DNA from 3 places in the Paenibacillus sp. JNUCC 34 genome. Region 2 is predicted to be linked to each of the others. Evidence: riboswitches for the same ligand, from Rfam matches in the RefSeq annotation. Region 2 holds a riboswitch; each other region holds the start of a gene.
What was found. Region 2 has a riboswitch for cyclic di-AMP ahead of AC2TF5_RS27400 (C40 family peptidase). Riboswitches for the same ligand answer to the same signal wherever they lie in the genome.

Region 1: another riboswitch for cyclic di-AMP. It lies ahead of AC2TF5_RS04385 (TrkH family potassium uptake protein); the one in region 2 lies ahead of AC2TF5_RS27400 (C40 family peptidase).
Region 3: another riboswitch for cyclic di-AMP. It lies ahead of AC2TF5_RS01160 (hypothetical protein); the one in region 2 lies ahead of AC2TF5_RS27400 (C40 family peptidase).

Annotation. Positions count from the first base shown of each region.
Region 1 covers NZ_CM177770.1:958,628-964,283, reverse strand. Annotated here, with positions in the region: gene AC2TF5_RS04395 (LysR family transcriptional regulator) at 1-419, shown strand, start outside; gene AC2TF5_RS04390 (potassium channel family protein) at 507-1,172, opposite strand; gene AC2TF5_RS04385 (TrkH family potassium uptake protein) at 1,189-2,532, opposite strand; cyclic di-AMP (ydaO/yuaA leader) riboswitch at 2,596-2,738, opposite strand; gene AC2TF5_RS04380 (CPBP family intramembrane glutamic endopeptidase) at 3,010-4,686, shown strand; gene uvrC (excinuclease ABC subunit UvrC) at 4,719-5,656, opposite strand, start outside.
Region 2 covers NZ_CM177770.1:5,935,314-5,940,969, forward strand. Annotated here, with positions in the region: gene AC2TF5_RS27385 (M1 family metallopeptidase) at 1-1,517, shown strand, start outside; gene AC2TF5_RS27390 (hypothetical protein) at 1,529-2,353, shown strand; cyclic di-AMP (ydaO/yuaA leader) riboswitch at 2,669-2,807, shown strand; gene AC2TF5_RS27395 (C40 family peptidase) at 2,811-3,284, shown strand; cyclic di-AMP (ydaO/yuaA leader) riboswitch at 3,543-3,679, shown strand; gene AC2TF5_RS27400 (C40 family peptidase) at 3,681-4,148, shown strand; gene AC2TF5_RS27405 (GNAT family N-acetyltransferase) at 4,262-4,762, shown strand; gene AC2TF5_RS27410 (c-type cytochrome) at 4,919-5,275, shown strand; gene AC2TF5_RS27415 (4a-hydroxytetrahydrobiopterin dehydratase) at 5,348-5,656, opposite strand, start outside.
Region 3 covers NZ_CM177770.1:255,630-261,285, forward strand. Annotated here, with positions in the region: gene kdpB (potassium-transporting ATPase subunit KdpB) at 1-287, opposite strand, end outside; gene kdpA (potassium-transporting ATPase subunit KdpA) at 309-1,988, opposite strand; gene AC2TF5_RS01155 (potassium-transporting ATPase subunit F) at 2,019-2,096, opposite strand; gene AC2TF5_RS01160 (hypothetical protein) at 2,247-2,660, opposite strand; cyclic di-AMP (ydaO/yuaA leader) riboswitch at 2,784-2,951, opposite strand; cyclic di-AMP (ydaO/yuaA leader) riboswitch at 3,056-3,256, opposite strand; gene AC2TF5_RS01165 (TrmB family transcriptional regulator) at 3,756-4,520, shown strand; gene AC2TF5_RS01170 (MFS transporter) at 4,650-5,656, opposite strand, start outside.

The DNA.
Region 1 (5,656 bases), 1.1 Mb from region 2:
AACTCGTACTGCCGATTTCACATCCTTTGGCTGAGAGCCAAGAGGTCGGAATCGAACAGCTACAAGGCTTGCCGATGATCATCTTCTCAACAGGTACCTGGTACCGGAAGCTGACCGATGATCTGTTTCACCGCTGGGGGATCATGCCGGACATCCGCATGGAGATCGACTCTTTCGAAGCGATTGTGCGTCTCATTCCCACCTGTAAAGCGGCCGCACTCCTTCCCAAGTCCTATCTCCGACCTCAGCTGCTGTCGGATAACGGACTTGTTGACATCCACATTCCCGCTCTAATTGAGACCCGGCGAACGACCAGTCTCATTTATGGAAATCCCTCCGAGCTCAGCAATGCCGCCAGTCGTTGGATTGCCGAGACTGAAACATTGTTCCGCAAGCTTGAAGAGGACAAAAGCCAATAACCTGACCGAGAGAAATACGTCAGGTTATTGGCTTTATATGCCGATGATATACCGGCTATTGAATATAGATAGATAAATCCTTCGTTTCTACATATTTACGACTTCGCCCTCAAAGCGATCGATGTTCTCTTTTGCTCCTATAACAACCATAATATCGCCTGCACGCAAAATATCCATCGCCGTCGGGGCCACTATCACACCCGAACGTTGATTCAATGCCACAACACTGATCCCGTAACGGACACGGGTATTCAGTTCATTAAGTGTCTTGCCATCCATGCAGTCCGTCACCGTCATTTCCACGATCCGGTAGTCCTTGGACAGTTCGATGTAATCCAGAAGATTCGGCGTAACAAGTTGATGCGCAACTCGTATTCCCATATCTCTCTCCGGAAAAATAACCCGATCAACACCCAGTTTTTCCAACGCCCGGCCGTGCAATACGGATATTGCCTTGGCAACGACTGTGGCTACACCCAATTCCTTCAGAATAATTGCCGCCAAAATACTCGTCTGGATCTCGTCACCTATTGCTACAATGCCGCAATCAAAGTTCCGTATTCCGAGTGACTTGAGTACTTCTTCATCCGTCGCATCGGCAACTACGGTATGGGTGAGGAACTCACTCATGTCCTCGACCACTTCTTCATCCCGGTCGATTCCGAGTACCTCATAACCTAAATCCATCAGTTCAAGCGCCAGACTTGATCCGAATCGCCCTAGCCCTATTACCGCAAACTGCTTTGGTTTCATTTCTCTGCCAATCTCCTTATCCAATAATCATTTTTCCTTCTGGATGACGATACAATTCCTTACCCTTTTTAGGGCCTAAAGCATATGCAAGCGTTAGAGGCCCAAGACGCCCCGCAAACATCGTAATGCTGATCAGAAGCTTTCCGAATAATGACAAGTGGGGTGTTAATCCCATGGTCAGCCCCACGGTGCCGAATGCGGACGTTGCCTCGAACAGTATAGAGAGGAAACTACTGTCCTCTGTCGTTGACAGAATCATCGATACCGATATCACCAGTAGCAGTGCAAGCAGCGTAATGGTCAGCGCTTTAAGAACCCGTTCCTGAACCAGCCGGTACCGGAATAGCACAATCTCATCCCGCCCCCGCATCATTGCTATAACGGCAGCGATCATCATCGTGAATGTCGTCGTTTTAATCCCGCCCCCCGTTGATCCCGGGGAAGCTCCGATAAACATCAGAATAACCATGAAAAACTGTGTGGCCTGACGCAAACCGGTTATATCGAGCGTATTAGCTCCTGCCGTTCTCGGTGTGACCGATTGAAAGAAGGAGCCAAGAATTTTTCCACCCCAATTCAGCGATCCTAATGTTTTTGGATTCGTGAATTCAAATATGAATATGACAACTGCCCCTATCAAAATAAGCGCGCCTGTCATGGACAAAACCACCTTGGAATGCAATGACAGCCTGCGGTTTTTTTTATAATCAACCAGATCAGCCATGACAATAAATCCAATTCCTCCGGATACGATCAAGAACATAACTACAAAATTGACTAATGGATCATACACGTACCCGGTCAAGCTTCCAAAATGACCGAACAGATCAAATCCCGCATTATTAAACATCGTTACTGCATGAAATATTCCGTAGTACAAAGCTTTCCCGAAAGGCATATCAAATGCCCAGCGAAGGGTCAGTAGTAGTGCTCCACTAGCTTCAATCACCAAGGAATACAGCAGAACCCTGCGGATCAGTCGGACGATCCCCTCCATCGATGACTGATTCATCGCTTCCTGCAGGACAAGACGATCTTTTAATGAAATACGGCGCTTTAATGCAAGCGCAAATAGCGTGGCCATGGTCATGAAACCCAAACCGCCTATCTGTATCAGTAGCATGATGACTACCTGTCCGAATGAACTGAAGAATGTCCCCGTATCCACCACCACAAGACCGGTAACACAGGTCGCGGATGTCGCAGTGAATAAGGCATCCATAAAGTTCAGCGGTTCCCCTGTCGTGTTGGCAATCGGCAGCATTAGGAGCAAGGTTCCAATCGTGATAATTCCTCCGAACCCCATAACAAGAATCTGCGGCGGCGACAAGCGGAGCCAAAATAATTTGGAAGTCAACATATTCACCTCTTTAAAAAAAGTCAAAGAAAAAAAGACACTGGAAATCCAATGCCTTACGCGTTTGGGTTCCTGTGCTGCAGCCTACGAGGTTAGCTGACGGATTCGGGCATATCACAGGTCGCCCTATTCACTGCTATACAGCAGAGAAATTCACCCCAATTAAATGGTTCCCCCATTTTCGTTACGAAATTCGGCTGATCTATTAACATGATGTGATTATAACGCAATATCCTTAGGAACCCAAAGCCGATTTTAACGTAAATTAACTTAAAAAAGAGCGGAATTGGGCATATTCAAGAGTAGTAGCACATGGTTTTCTGAGGTTTTCGAAATCTTTCCTTCGTTTTCATCGTATCTTTCATAATTTTGAATGGGATAACCCGTTTGTTGCTTTCATATCTATGTTATATTGATTTATGTTTCCATGAAAGAAACGTTTCAAACGATTTCTAACCCCTATTACCAAGGAGGAATGACATGAATAAAGCAGGACAGCCCCTTAAACTTCAGTCGAACAAAAAACCTTTAATGGTGCTCGGGGCAATCGGCCTGATTCTGTTTCTAATTTTTCAGGTATTTCCGTCTACTGCCTCTGACACGCTAGAGGTAAAAACTCCCGAGTTAATCACCAAAAAGGCAGCGGCAGAAGCCGCCGAACGCTTCGTACAGGAACAGTTGCAGTACAACATCGCACCAGGTAAAGAACCTCTCGTTACATACCAATCCCGATCTGATGTATACGGATACCTATCCAAAGAAAAGTTGCTGACCGAATATAACAAAAAGTTCGAAAGCAAGTATCCTTATGATGTTTATCGCGTAAGGTTTGATCAAGGTGATGGGACAGCTTTAAATGTGGATGTACATATGCAGAACGCGGGTATCGCCGGTTTTTCCTTTGATATGGTCGGCTCTAGTTACAAAGGGGCCATGCTGCAGATGGGTGGCGTACGAAAGCAGATGCTCCTGATGATCGAAGGCGACATGTCACTAGCCGAGAAGGAGGCGCTTGCTGCACCTTGGCTTCACCGAGCGGGTTATGATACGTCCAAGCTTGAACGAATTACTGGCGAAGGGGAACCTGGTCTGAAATATGAGGACCCGGAAGCTAAGATCGGAGACTCTCGTCTTCAGCTGAACTTCTCCTTTGAAGACCGCCAACTACGTTCGTACGAGCCTGTATTTTCCGTTCCTAGTGCTCATACCGCCTATGTGGAGAAGCAGACGCTTAACGCTACCTTGCTTACAATGCTGGGCTACGGATTGTTTACACTCGTTTTGGGTATTCTGGCAATCGTCTACAGCGTAAAAACCAAAGCTCACACTTCATTTAAAAGAGGTATTTTCCTTGCTTTGCTATTGTTTGTTATTCAAATGCTGAACACTTATAACCTACTGCCGGTCTTTAAAGCAGACGGAATGAGCGATGCCAGCATTAAGGGTATCCTGATCTTTTATGCGGTCTACTCCATCGTATTCTCAGCCCTGCTCTACTTCTCACTCGTTGGAGGGAACGGATTATGGCGTAAGGAAGAGGGATTAAATCCATGGCCACGTGCCAAAGAACCCGGGTATGGCGTATACGTGCTGGAAAGCATGAAACTCGGGTATTTGTGGGCTTGCATTCTGCTTGGTGTACAGTCCCTGATCTTTATCGCGCTGGGTCTTACGCTCAACACCTGGTCTACAACAGATGCCTCACAATCACCTTTTAACATGTTGTACCCATGGCTGTTTCCGTTGATGGCCTGGTTTGCAGGTATATCGGAAGAGGCTGTCTACCGTCTGTTCGGTATTAAAATGGTTAAAAAAATCGTTCGTAACACGTTCGTGGCCAGCCTCATCACCTCGATCATCTGGGCTCTCGGTCACACCTTGTATCCGATCTATCCGGTCATATCAAGACCGATTGAGCTAGTCATCATCGGGCTTCTGTTCAGTTTCATCTTCTTGCGTTACGGATACATGGCCGCCGTATTCGCGCATGTGGTGTTCAACAGCATTCTAATGGGCTTCAGTCTCATGATGATGAACGATCCGGTTAACTTATGGATGGGGATCTTCTACATTATTTTGCCAGCCATCGTCGGTTACGTGATCTATAAATTCAATACACCCAAAATAAAAAAAGAAACGGCTTATCCGTCCACATAGGACGGAGGCCGTTTCTCTTTGTTCCAACAACATTACGACTCCTCATCACGCAGTGCGCTTAAAATCTCTTTGGCAAGTTTATCGCCTATAGACAGAGGCCGGAAGTCATCAATACTGGCCTCTTTAATCTTTTTGACAGATCCAAAATGCTTCAGGAGCATCTTACGCCGTTTCTCTCCGATTCCTGGAATTGAATCCAGCTTCGAGGTAACCATCGATTTCCCCCGCTGATCTCGGTGGAAAGATATCGCGAACCGGTGAACCTCATCCTGTATGCGCTGGAGCAAATAAAACTCCTGACTGTCACGAGGCAGCGACACAGGCTCCGGCGGATCACCCACCATCAGTTGAGCCGTCTTATGCTTAGCATCCTTAACAAGTCCGCAGACTGGAATGAACAGACCGAGCTCATTCTCCAGCACATCCACGGCTGCAGAAATTTGGCCTTTGCCTCCGTCCACTACGATCAAATCGGGCATAGGCAGATTTTCCTTAAGCACCCGCTCATACCGCCTCCGTATAACCTCTCGCATCGTCTCATAGTCGTCTGGCCCCTGCACGGATCGGATTTTATACTTCCGGTATTCCTTCTTGTCCGGCTTACCGTTAATAAACACAACCATGGCAGAGACCGGGTTCGTCCCCTGTATGTTCGAGTTATCAAACGCTTCGATCCGGTGCAGCGTGTCGAGACCGATTACCTCGCCTAAGTTAGCAGCAGCAATCGACGTCCGCTCTTCATCCCGTTCAATTAGCCGAAACTTCTCATCCAGCGATACTTTGGCATTTTGCGAGGCCATCCCGATCATTTGGCGCTTCAAGCCCCGTTGCGGCACGTGCACCTTCACACCGATCCACTCCTGCAGAGCTGCAGCACCACCGGCAGCGTCCACGCTTCCTGCTCCTTCACCGAGGTAATCGCCAGCTTTATCGGAAGCCTCAGTAGCCGGAACAGAATCTAGCTGCATAG
Region 2 (5,656 bases):
GTCTCCAATTTGTGCAGCCTGATGATGGCAACGCGAAGGACAAAAGCCTGGTGAAGCTGCGTCTGCCGCGTTCTGTTAAAGGCGGGGAGAGCATTACGCTGAATATGGAATTTGAAGTCGATATGCCCAAAATCTTTGCACGTATGGGTACAGCTGATGATTTTGTAATGGCTGGACAATGGTTTCCGAAAATCAGCGTATACGAGCCTGCGGGAGTTCGCGATCGCACGGAGGAAGGTTGGAATCTCCATCAATACCATGGAAACTCTGAGTTTTATGCTGACTTCGGCATTTACAGCGTCCGTATCCGGGTGCCGGAGAACTATATTGTTGCAGCCACTGGTTTTCCGACTAAACCGGCCACAAAATCAAACGGTGAGAAGGTCTACCAATTCTACGCAGACGATGTTCATGACTTTGCCTGGGCAACCTCGCCCAATTTTGTCGTAGCGGAAGAGGCATTTTCCGCACCTGGTGTACCCGGTGTCCGCATTAAGCTTTACCTTGATCCGGTGCATAAAGACCTGAAAGACCGCTATTTTGATGCTGCCAAAGCAGCTTTATCCTCTTACGGTAAATGGTACGGCTCCTATCCGTACGCTACGTTGTCCATTGTAGTGCCTCCAGACGCTGGAAACGGCGCGGGCGGTATGGAATATCCGACGCTGGTGACCGCTTTCGGAGCCAAGGACGATTCGCCAGGGTACGAGCTAGAGCGCACGATCATCCATGAAATCGGACACCAATATTTTTACGGCATGATCGCGAACAATGAGTTCGAGGAGGCCTGGCTCGACGAAGGATTCACCTCCTATGCCGAGGATCGGGTAATGGAGCAGGAATACGGATTAACCACTAACACGGCAGCACAAGCTGCGGCCATATCCTCGCCTGAGCCGCTTAAACAGGAATCTTGGAAATACGGATCTCACGAAAAATACGCTTTGAACGTCTACACACGCGGCAAGCTGGTGCTGCAGGACATTGAACGCCTGGTCGGCACACAGACGATGGACAAAATCATGATGACTTATGCGAAAAAATACCGCTTCAAACATCCGACAACTAAAGATTTTCTACAGGTTGTGGAGCAAATCACCAAACAATCGTGGCAGCCTTATTTTGACCAATATGTATACGGTAACCTGATGGCTGACGTCGCTGTGGAGAACATTCAGACCCAAAATACCGGAACCCGGGAAGACCCCGCCTATAAGACGATTGTGACCATCGTGAGCAAGGGCGGCACCGTCTCCAACATCCCGATCAGATTTGCATTTGAGGACGGGAAGACGGTTGAAAAGGTGTGGGACGGCAAGAACGGAAAAACCCAGTATGAAATCAAGCATAAATCTCCACTACTCTGGGCAATGGTTGATCCGAAATACTCAATCGTGCTCGAGAACAAACACATCAATAACTATATGAAGGCGGGAATGGATCCGAAAGTTGTCACGCGCTGGAACCTGAGCATCACCAAGCTGGTGGAGACACTGTTCGGCAGCCTGTCATGGTAAGGGGGGAGAACATGAAAAGCTACGCAGGCAAAGGCTGGACCAGTGTGAAAGATCAGTTCTATGTTATTATTCTTCTGTTTCTGTATCGCCTTCTGTGGGGATATTGCCTGTATCGCCTTGTCAAATCAGCCGTCGTTCCGCTTCTGATGCGATTCCCGGACCCTGCTCCGAATGAGCTTAGTAAGCTGTTGTATTTTTATGAGGGCGAAAGGGCCCTGACTCAAAGCAACGACGTTCATACCTATGCCTGGATACTCATCTGTATGCTGATCATCCGGATGCTTCTGACTCCTCTTATTCATGCTGGTATATTTTACAATCTCCATCAAGAGACGAAAGGTGAGCGAGGTCTGTTCTTCTTCAAGGGCATCCGTCAGCTATGGAAACCGGTAACTTTATTTTATGTGGTTGAGACGATTCTGACCTTTACCCCCGCATATTGGCTGGTGCCGAAAATGTTACCTTCACTATTAGCTGCCATTCGCGACCCGTCTACGTTGCTAAAGATCGCTCCTTACTTCGTCTGTTGGCTGTTGTATGCGTATCTCATTCATTTGTTCTTTCTTTATATGCAGTTCGGCAAAACAGCTGGCATGGGCATGATATCCGCTCTGATGGTCTGTCTCCGTCACATCGGAAAGGCTATGCTCATCTCCATTACGATCGGCGGAACAGCGATAGCTCTTCTCCTTCTGCTCAGCGGTATGTCCTTCCTATGGTCAGGTCTGATCGGATTAATCATTCAGCAGACCTCCTATTTTGTGAGTAGTCTATTCCAGTTGTGGAGCGTTACCGCTCAATATCATGTATGGCATACTCACAGTCGTCAAATTTAAAAGATGTTCACATATCCATAAGAAACCTGAATCATCCATTCATAATTCTCATCCCCAATTAAAAAACCAATTTTCACCTTAAATTCATGCATTATATGTTACTGTTAATCTCAAAAGATGCATAATGCTAGCCAACAAAACAAAAAAATTCCGTTCTCCACTAGGAAGAACGGAATTTTTTTGTTCAAATATACTTTCCTCGATTGCCAAAAAGTTAATACTCTGTTAAAATAACGAATGTGTTAGTAACAACTTTGTCATCTTTCCTGTAACTATTTCATATGGATGAACTATCATTGTACTTATAATTTTTCATATCTTAAGAAGCCGAATTCCCGTTCCAACGGGAAACGGGGGAACCGTCTTGGGTGAATTGATCTCGCAACAGAGGGATCATAGGCTAACCTTCAGCCGAACCCTTAAGCTAACCTCGCAGGCATTGGAAGGAGCTTATCACTTGAAAAAGAAGCTAACAGCCGTTTCACTCGGTCTGGCTCTCGCCCTTACGCTAGGTACCGGAAGCGCTTTCGCGGATTCCAAGTTAAACAGCGCAATCAAACCCGTCATTGGCGTCTCTTATAAATCGGGTGGAACCACAACCAAAGGATTCGATTGCTCTGGATTTACAAGTTATGTGTTCAAGAAACTCGGGATGACTTTGCCGCATTCATCGGCATCCCAGTATAAAGTTGGGACTGCAGTACCGAAGAGCCAACTGAAAGCCGGCGATCTTGTATTCTTCAACACCTCAGGCAAAGGTGTATCCCATGTAGGGATCTATGTAGGTGGTGGCAAATTTGCACATTCCTCAAGTTCCCGCGGTGTCACCATCACCGCAATCAACTCCAGCTATTTTGGCAAGCGTTACATTGGCGCCAAGCGGGTCATGAGCCCGAGCAAATACAAATCCGCCGCTGTGAACTACAATTAATTTCATAAACAAAAGTTTACTTAAGCCCGAATGAGATTCACCACAATCTCCTTCGCGGCTTTTTCTTTATACTTTTATAACGTGTGAAATAGGGAAAAAGTTTGCACCTTTACGAGAAATTTTTTATGACAATAATTCGACACGGATATCTATCTATTCTATTCAAAAGACAGCAATAAACAATTGCCAAGTGGACAGGCCCTCTGATAGAATATTCAATGTAATAACTTTGTCATTATTGTAAGGGCTTTTATACATAGAATGCATATGCCAAATTCCAGAGCAATGGAAGCGGGGGATCCAACCACGGGTGAATTGATCTTGCTACTAAGGGATCATAGGGGACCTTCAACCGAACCCTACAGCTAACCTCGCAGGCAGCGGAAGGAGTTATTTATGCTTAAGAAGTTCAGTGCGACCGTGTTAGGCCTTACGATGCTGTTCACGGCAGGCTTAGGCAGCGCTTTTGCCGACAGTAAGCTGGATCAAGAAATCGATAATGTGCTAGGGACAAGATACAGCTATGGTGGTACGTCAACAAGCGGTTTTGACTGTTCTGGATTTACAATGTACATATTCTCAGCAATGGGAATGAAGCTTCCCCATCAGTCAGGCTCCCAATTTGAGATGGGTGTGGCCGTATCCCGCGAAGACCTTCGCCCGGGGGACCTCGTATTTTTCAATACATCAGGTCAGGGCGTATCCCATGTAGGTATTTATATCGGGGATGATCAATTTGCCCACTCCTCCACTTCAAGAGGGGTCGTGACCAACCGACTGGGTGACAGTTATTATGCGGAGCGTTATATCGGCGCCAAGCGAATTATGGATGATTCAGCATACGAAAGCCACGTGTCTGAATAATTTGAAATCATTTATATCATACAAATATACCCGCGAAGAGAAGCATCCCTTCTTTTAGCGGGTGTTTTCTTCTTATTTCGTAAATCATGAAAGGAGAATGACCTTTGCTTCCCATGGCACAACGGTTTTATGCGGTTCCAATGGACTCGTATCATGCAGCGGAGATTTGCAGCTGGACCTACCCATCTCCTTATAATATCTACGGCTGGCTCCCCTGGGAGCAAATGAAAGGACTTGGTATCGAGTTTGGCGATCCGGACATCCGCGAGCAGCAGTATGTATCCATACTCGATGAAGAACAGCGGATGTGGGGATTCGCACAGTTGTTCCCAATGGAAGGCGTTACGCGGATTGGTCTTGGTATGCGACCTGATTGGTGTGGACTCGGAATGGGTAAACGATTTGTGCAGTCTATTGTGGATGTGGCCAGGCAGCGGCGTCCTGAGGATGAGATTGACCTTGAGGTCTTAACTTGGAATGAGCGTGCAATCCGTACATACTCCAAAGTCGGTTTCCATGTTACGGATACGTACGAACGGATGACTCCGACTGGCAAAGCTCTTTTTCATTGCATGGTTTATATGTCCAGAGACGATTCCGGAAATTCCATCTGAAACCATTATGACTATGAAAAATAGCACAATTTTGTGTAATTTTAGTCAAAGAAAGCGTTGTTATGTTGCTTTTTTTGTCACAACTGCTATGATGTCTTTGTATGTTCGTTTATAATAGAATCAATTGCAGTATACATAAGAAGGGACGATATGACGATGCAAAAATGGATTATGGGCGGATTGTTCTTCGTCGCATGTGCGTTGGCCCTTGCGCTGATGTTTACGCTTCCAGGGAAAGAAGAAGTAGCTGAAGAAGCAAAACCAACAATGCCTGAGGTAACTTTGGACGCGGCGGCGGCTGAAGCTACGTTGAAAGCCAGCTGCATTACTTGTCATGGTGATCAGCTCCAGGGCGGAGCAGGACCAGCTCTCCAGCAAGTAGGCGGACATATGGACACTGATGCATTGTTTAGCGTGATCACGAAGGGGCGTAAAGGTATGCCTGCCTTTAAAGATCAACTTAAACCTGAGGAAGTTGCCAACCTTGCACTTTATCTGTCTGAGAAAAAATAATAAGCAGAAAAACACGCTTGGACAGGACCGCTCCCGTTCCAAGCGTGTTTTTTATATAAATATCCGCTGCTGCTAATCCTGCTCCTTATTGTCCTTGGAGCGGCTTTTTTCGTATGCCTCGTTAAACTGCTGTGCCTCTTTGATATCTACAGCCGTAATACCGCCTTCATCCCAAGAAGTCAGACGTAGCGTCACGGTTTTGTAATCGATTGTAATGTAGGGATGGTGACCGAATGCCTCCGAGATCGCAGCGACTTCATCCACAAAAGCAATCCCTTTCATAAATGCAGGAAAAGTATATTTACGGATAATCCATCGTCCCTGCTCCAATTCCCAGCCTTCAAGTCTTTCCAGATGTGTTTCAACTTCCTGCTGTGTATA
Region 3 (5,656 bases), 360 kb from region 2:
GAGTCAGCCTGAGCTTTACCACGCCCTTCAGCAAGAGCTTCGGCAAAGTTGGCAAACAAGACGGTTAAGAGCAGAACCACAAATACGGTCAGATTAAAGCCGATGCTGTCTTCTGTCCCGAAATAATGGGGAAAGATAGTCATGAGGAGGACAATAAATGTACCAACCTCGACAACAAACATCACGGGGTTTTTCATCATGGCAATAGGGTTCAACTTGATGAAGCTATCTTTTAACGACTGGCGAACCATATCTCCGTTTAATACCTTTTTTCTATTGTTATTCATTGGGATAATCCACCTTTTCTATTAACGGATCATTAAATGCTCGGCAATCGGGCCAAGCACCATCACGGGCAGGAATGTCAGCGCCCCGATGATCAGGACTACCGCAATCAGAATAAACGCAAACAGCCGGTTATCCGTGCGGAATGTCCCTAGTGTCTCAGGAATCCACTGCTTACGCAGCAGAGAGCCGCCTACCGCTAGAAGCGAAATCATCGAAATATAGCGGCCGAAGAGCATGACAAGCCCTGTTGATATATTCCAGAACGGCGTGTTATCCGCAAGACCTTCAAAGCCAGAGCCGTTATTCGCTGCCGAGGAAGTGTATTCATACAGCACTTGTGAAATGCCATGAAAGCCTGCGTTCGTAATGCCCGCTTGACCAGCGTCTGTCATGAGAGCGAGAGCAGTCGGCGCCAGAATAATGAAGGGATGAGCCAGAATGGCAATCGCAATCAGCTTCATCTCCCGGGCTTCGATTTTCCGCCCAAGAAACTCCGGCGTTCGTCCAACCATCAGCCCGGCGAGGAATACGGCCAGAATAGCGTACATTAACATATTCATCAGACCGACGCCTTTTCCGCCGAAGACAGAGTTCAGCATCATGAGAGACAACGGTGTTATACCGCCAAGCGGTGTCAGCGTATCGTGCATGTTATTGACCGATCCGGTTGTGGCTGCTGTGGTTACGGTCGTAAACAGAGCAGACTGGGCAATACCGAACCTGACCTCTTTGCCTTCCATATTGCCTTGGGAAGCATCGATTCCTAGTCGACTCATCGCCGGGTTACCATTCGATTCCGATACGTAGGCAAGTGACAGGAATCCGATGAACAGAACCATCATGGCCGAGAAAATAATCCAGCCCTGCTTGCGGTTTTTCGCAAATAAACCGAATGTGTAAGGCAGAGCCGCCGCAATACACCACATTGATAAAATCTCGATTACGTTAGTCAGCGGATTCGGATTTTCAAACGGATGAGACGAATTGACGCCGAAATGTCCACCACCGTTCGTACCCAGATGTTTGATCGATTCCAGTGCAGCCACTGGACCAACTGAAATTTGCTGCTCGGCGCCTTCAAGCGTCGTTACATTGATGGTAGGTTTTAAGGTTTGAGGAACATGCAGCGCAACAAGTAGCATGGCCACTGTAAAGGCCAGCGGGATGAACACCCGTGTATGTGCCTTAACAAAATCTTCGAAGAAGTTGCCTATCGTTGTTCCCTTGCTGGTAATTGCCCGAATGAACGCGATAGCGACACATAAGCCGGTAGCAGCGGAGGTGAACATCATCATGGTGATGACGGCCATCTGCGAGAAGTAGGAGAGACCCGATTCTCCGCTGTAGTGCTGCAGGTTTGTATTGGTCATGAAACTGATAATAGTATTGAACGATAGCGTTGGCTCCATATTGTCAATTCCGTTTGGATTGAACGGCAGTATCTTTTGCAGTCGTAGTATGAGATACCCGGCTGCAACCAGCACAATATTGGTCATCACAAAGCTGATTGCATATACCTTCCAGGTCATGCCTTTGCGCTCTTTAAGTCCGATCAACGCATAGATCGGTTTCTCCGCCCAGGAGAACCATTTATCCGTTCCGTTCGCTTCATTGCGAAATACATTATATACGTAGGTTCCGAGAGGCTTAACGAGCAGCACCAGAACCAGAATAACGATGGCAATTTGTACAATGCCCATGATTGATTGCTTCCTCCTTCAATAACACCCCTAGAATTTTTCCGGGTGAATCAGCGCGTAAATCAAATACAGAAAAATAAAGATCATAAATGCGATAATGATGATCATTGGTTATCAGCCTCCGGTTCATTGACCACGCGTCCGCACCAGGATAAAAATAAGGTGAACAGTGCGTAGGTTCCTCCCAGAATGAGCACCATGCACAGATCCTGCATGTAAATCCCTCCAAAATATTTTTTGAAAGATTATGAATATGGTCTAGCTGACGAGTGATGAAATTAAGAAGGAAACATTGGTATGGTTCGTATGCAGCACGATATCTGCGCCAAGTCCTTTATAAATTAATCTCGGGTTGCTTGAATGAGTGATGACATAGATCGGATCCAAAGTCCAAGTACGGCAAATCCGCAAGTAACGGCAGCACAGGTTCAGACTGCTTTCAAACAGAAACACCCTGCCGACGGAAAACTCGGGAATGATCCAGGTTTGTTCATCGGTGGTGTCGATCAAGATCATGTTGTTTTTGGCTCCGAGCTTATCCAGACGATCTTGCTCTACCCGGTTGTTCACGATGGCTGCAAACGGAATTTTATTTCGGATAAGCTGGAGTACGAATTCCTCCCCTGCCTTGGTTGGAGCGGATACGATGATCAGATCCTGCGGTTTTTCCATGTTTTCTCCTCCTATTTGTTAGAAAGAGAAGGCAACAAAAAAGAAGCCTCAGGGAAGGAGAGTCACTCTTCCCGCGGCTTCTGATGACACAGTGAAATACACCGTGCCCTGCACACGACAATCGTTGCCTCTCTCGATACGCTTACGAGGTTAGCTGACGGATTCGGGCGTGAGAGTCGCCCTACCCATAGGCAGGTATTCTGCCGATGTGATTCACCCCTGGAAGAAAAGCAAGTCTCCCGTTTGGTTCCCCCGTTCCTTTTCCATTCAAGGATTCAGCGAATAAAAAAGCACTTTGCAAAAAACCACAGAGACATTAAGCCCTGTGGTCGTGTTTCTCGATCACAAGCTTCATCATCCTCTCCTTGTGAGCAGACCGCGTCAATTGAATGCGTGACTGCTTAACTCAACGCTTACGAGGTTAGCTGTCGGATTCGGGCGGTGAGAGTCGCCCTACCTGATCCGATTCCATAGAGTCTTCGGATCAAGATTCACCCCTGAAGATGTTCATGGTGGCTCTCACACCACCTGGTCCATCTCCTTGTTTGGTTCCCCCGCTTCCCTTGCCCAGCAAGGGAATTCAGCGATTCATGTGAAAACATTGTTCATTTCATGATTCGTATCATACGTCTGGCGGTTCGTAATGTAAATCGAGGGAGAGGCACATTTGAGGTGTTTTTTAACAGGATATCGGGGGAAAGGGGGATTGGTCACCAGAATACTGCTCCATACTCTGTATTTCTCTGTATTTCGTTGATTTCTCGTAAAGTGGCAAGATACCGTGTATTTGTATGGATAATCGATGTCAAGCCCTAATGTACACGTTTTCTTTTGGCTTTTTCGTCGATATTTTGAATTTTTAGACCATAAATGAACATTTACTTTGAAAGGGCAATGACGTATGATTCATCCGAATTTAACCATGATCTAAACGCTGAGCTCTCTAAAGGGAGTCGGGGGAACCCGGACAATGAGCAGGTTTCAGAGCAAACGGACTCAGGAGTATCTATAAACATGCATTCACATTTCCATAGTACTGGTCAAGCGTCTCACGCTCCGGTAACATAGAGGGTAACAAATGTACAAGGAGGAGCTATGCTTCTACAATTCGGTTACTCCCAGTATGAGAGCAAAGTATATGAAACACTTGTGACGAGCGGCGAGGCGATGGATGCATCGAGTATCGTGAAGTTGTCCGGTGTTCCGAAGGCTAAAATTTATGAGGTGCTGGACCGGTTAGTGGACAAGGGAATTGTCATGGATACGGTATCTGGCAAAAAGCGTACCTATACGGCACTCCCTGTGGAAGCCGTGATTGATAAACTGACGCATGAGTTTGAGAGTGACATTAAGGAGCTTCGCTCGGCGGGGGTCCGCAAAACGGTTGTGGATGATCAGGTGTGGAGTCTGAAATCGCACAGCTCGATCCAGGCGTTCTGCAAACAGATGATTGAGGAAGCGCAGGAGTCTGTTCTCGTCTCAATGTGGAGCGATGAGTTTAATGAAATAACCGATCTGCTGGACCGGAAAGAGCGGGAAGGTGTGCGCGTTGAAGCTTTGGTGACGGGGGATGACCATCCGGAAGTGTCGCTGTCCAAGCTGTATGTGCTGAATCCTACGGCGGATCACGATAAGCTGGAGCGGTTCATGCTTCTGGTGACAGATACGAAGCAGCTTCTATTCGCAGGCGTCGAGCAGGGCAGCTGGCAGGCAATCCGGACGCAGGCACAGCCCTTTGTGAAGGTGTTTGTTGAATTTTTCTACCACGATATGGCATTGACTGCATTCAGTCGTAAATATCCGGAAGAGATGTTCAAAGACGAAGAGATTAAAGCGCTTTTGCTCCGGCTGCGCTATTAAACAAGGACAGAAAGTATGGAGGAATGACTACTCCGTGCAGTCTCTCACAACAGCAAAGGGGCATCCCACAGGTCAATGGACCTTTTGGGATGCCCCTTTAAGTGTGTACAGTATGAGTTTGAACCAAACTTACAACTGCTCTGCGGTTCGGGACGAAGCAGCAGCTCCATCCTTGTCAGGAGCAGAACGGCGAGTTAGCGAGAATAACGCGACACCGAAGGCAACGGTAGCAATGATACCGCCGACCCAAGGGTTGTGGGCTACCGTGTGGCTCTGATCAATAACGGTACCGCCGATGATTGAACCGGCAGCGATTCCTAGGTGAAGCATGGAGGAATTCAAGCTAAGCTGTGTTTCTGCATTGTCTGGAGCCAGCTGAAGCAGATAAGTCTGCTGAGCTGGAGAAATGGCCCAACTCAGCGCACTCCATATCATCATGGCTATTAGGAACACCCAGAACGAGATTTGAGCTGTGAGCATGACCACGAACATCGATACCGAGAAGCAGGCCACAATGGTGAGGATTGAACGTTTCGTACCGAAACGGTCAGATATCCAGCCGCCGACCCCGCCGCCTGTTACGGCTGCGATGCCGAACAAAAAGTAAACGACACTCATCATGTCGTTGCTGACGTCGAATGTGGACTGTACATAAGGCTTCAGGTATCCGTACAAAGTCAGATGACCGGTGAGCAGCAGCAGGACGATAAGCTGGGCGCTGATAATCTTGCTGTTCTTCAAGGACGCAAGCTGTTCACGAAGCGGTACTACCGGGTTCGGAGCTGTGCGTGTCGTGAATAACGCAATGCCGGCCATAGATAGCAGGCTAAGAATCGCAATGACGAGAAACGGAGTCCGCCAGCCGTAAGCATTACCGATCACCATGCCGAGTGGTACCCCGAGTACAAGTGATCCGCTGATTCCCATATAGATAATTCCGATCGCGCGACCTTTGTGCGATTCCGGAACGAGCGAGGCTGCCATGGAGACGGACAGTACAACGATAACGGATCCGCTCATAGCGGATAATGCACGGGCTGCGATGATTGCTGCATAACTTGATGTGAAAGCTACGATCAGATTACTGATCATAAAGGCAGTCATCGTGTACAGATAGAGCTTTTTACGTTCCATTT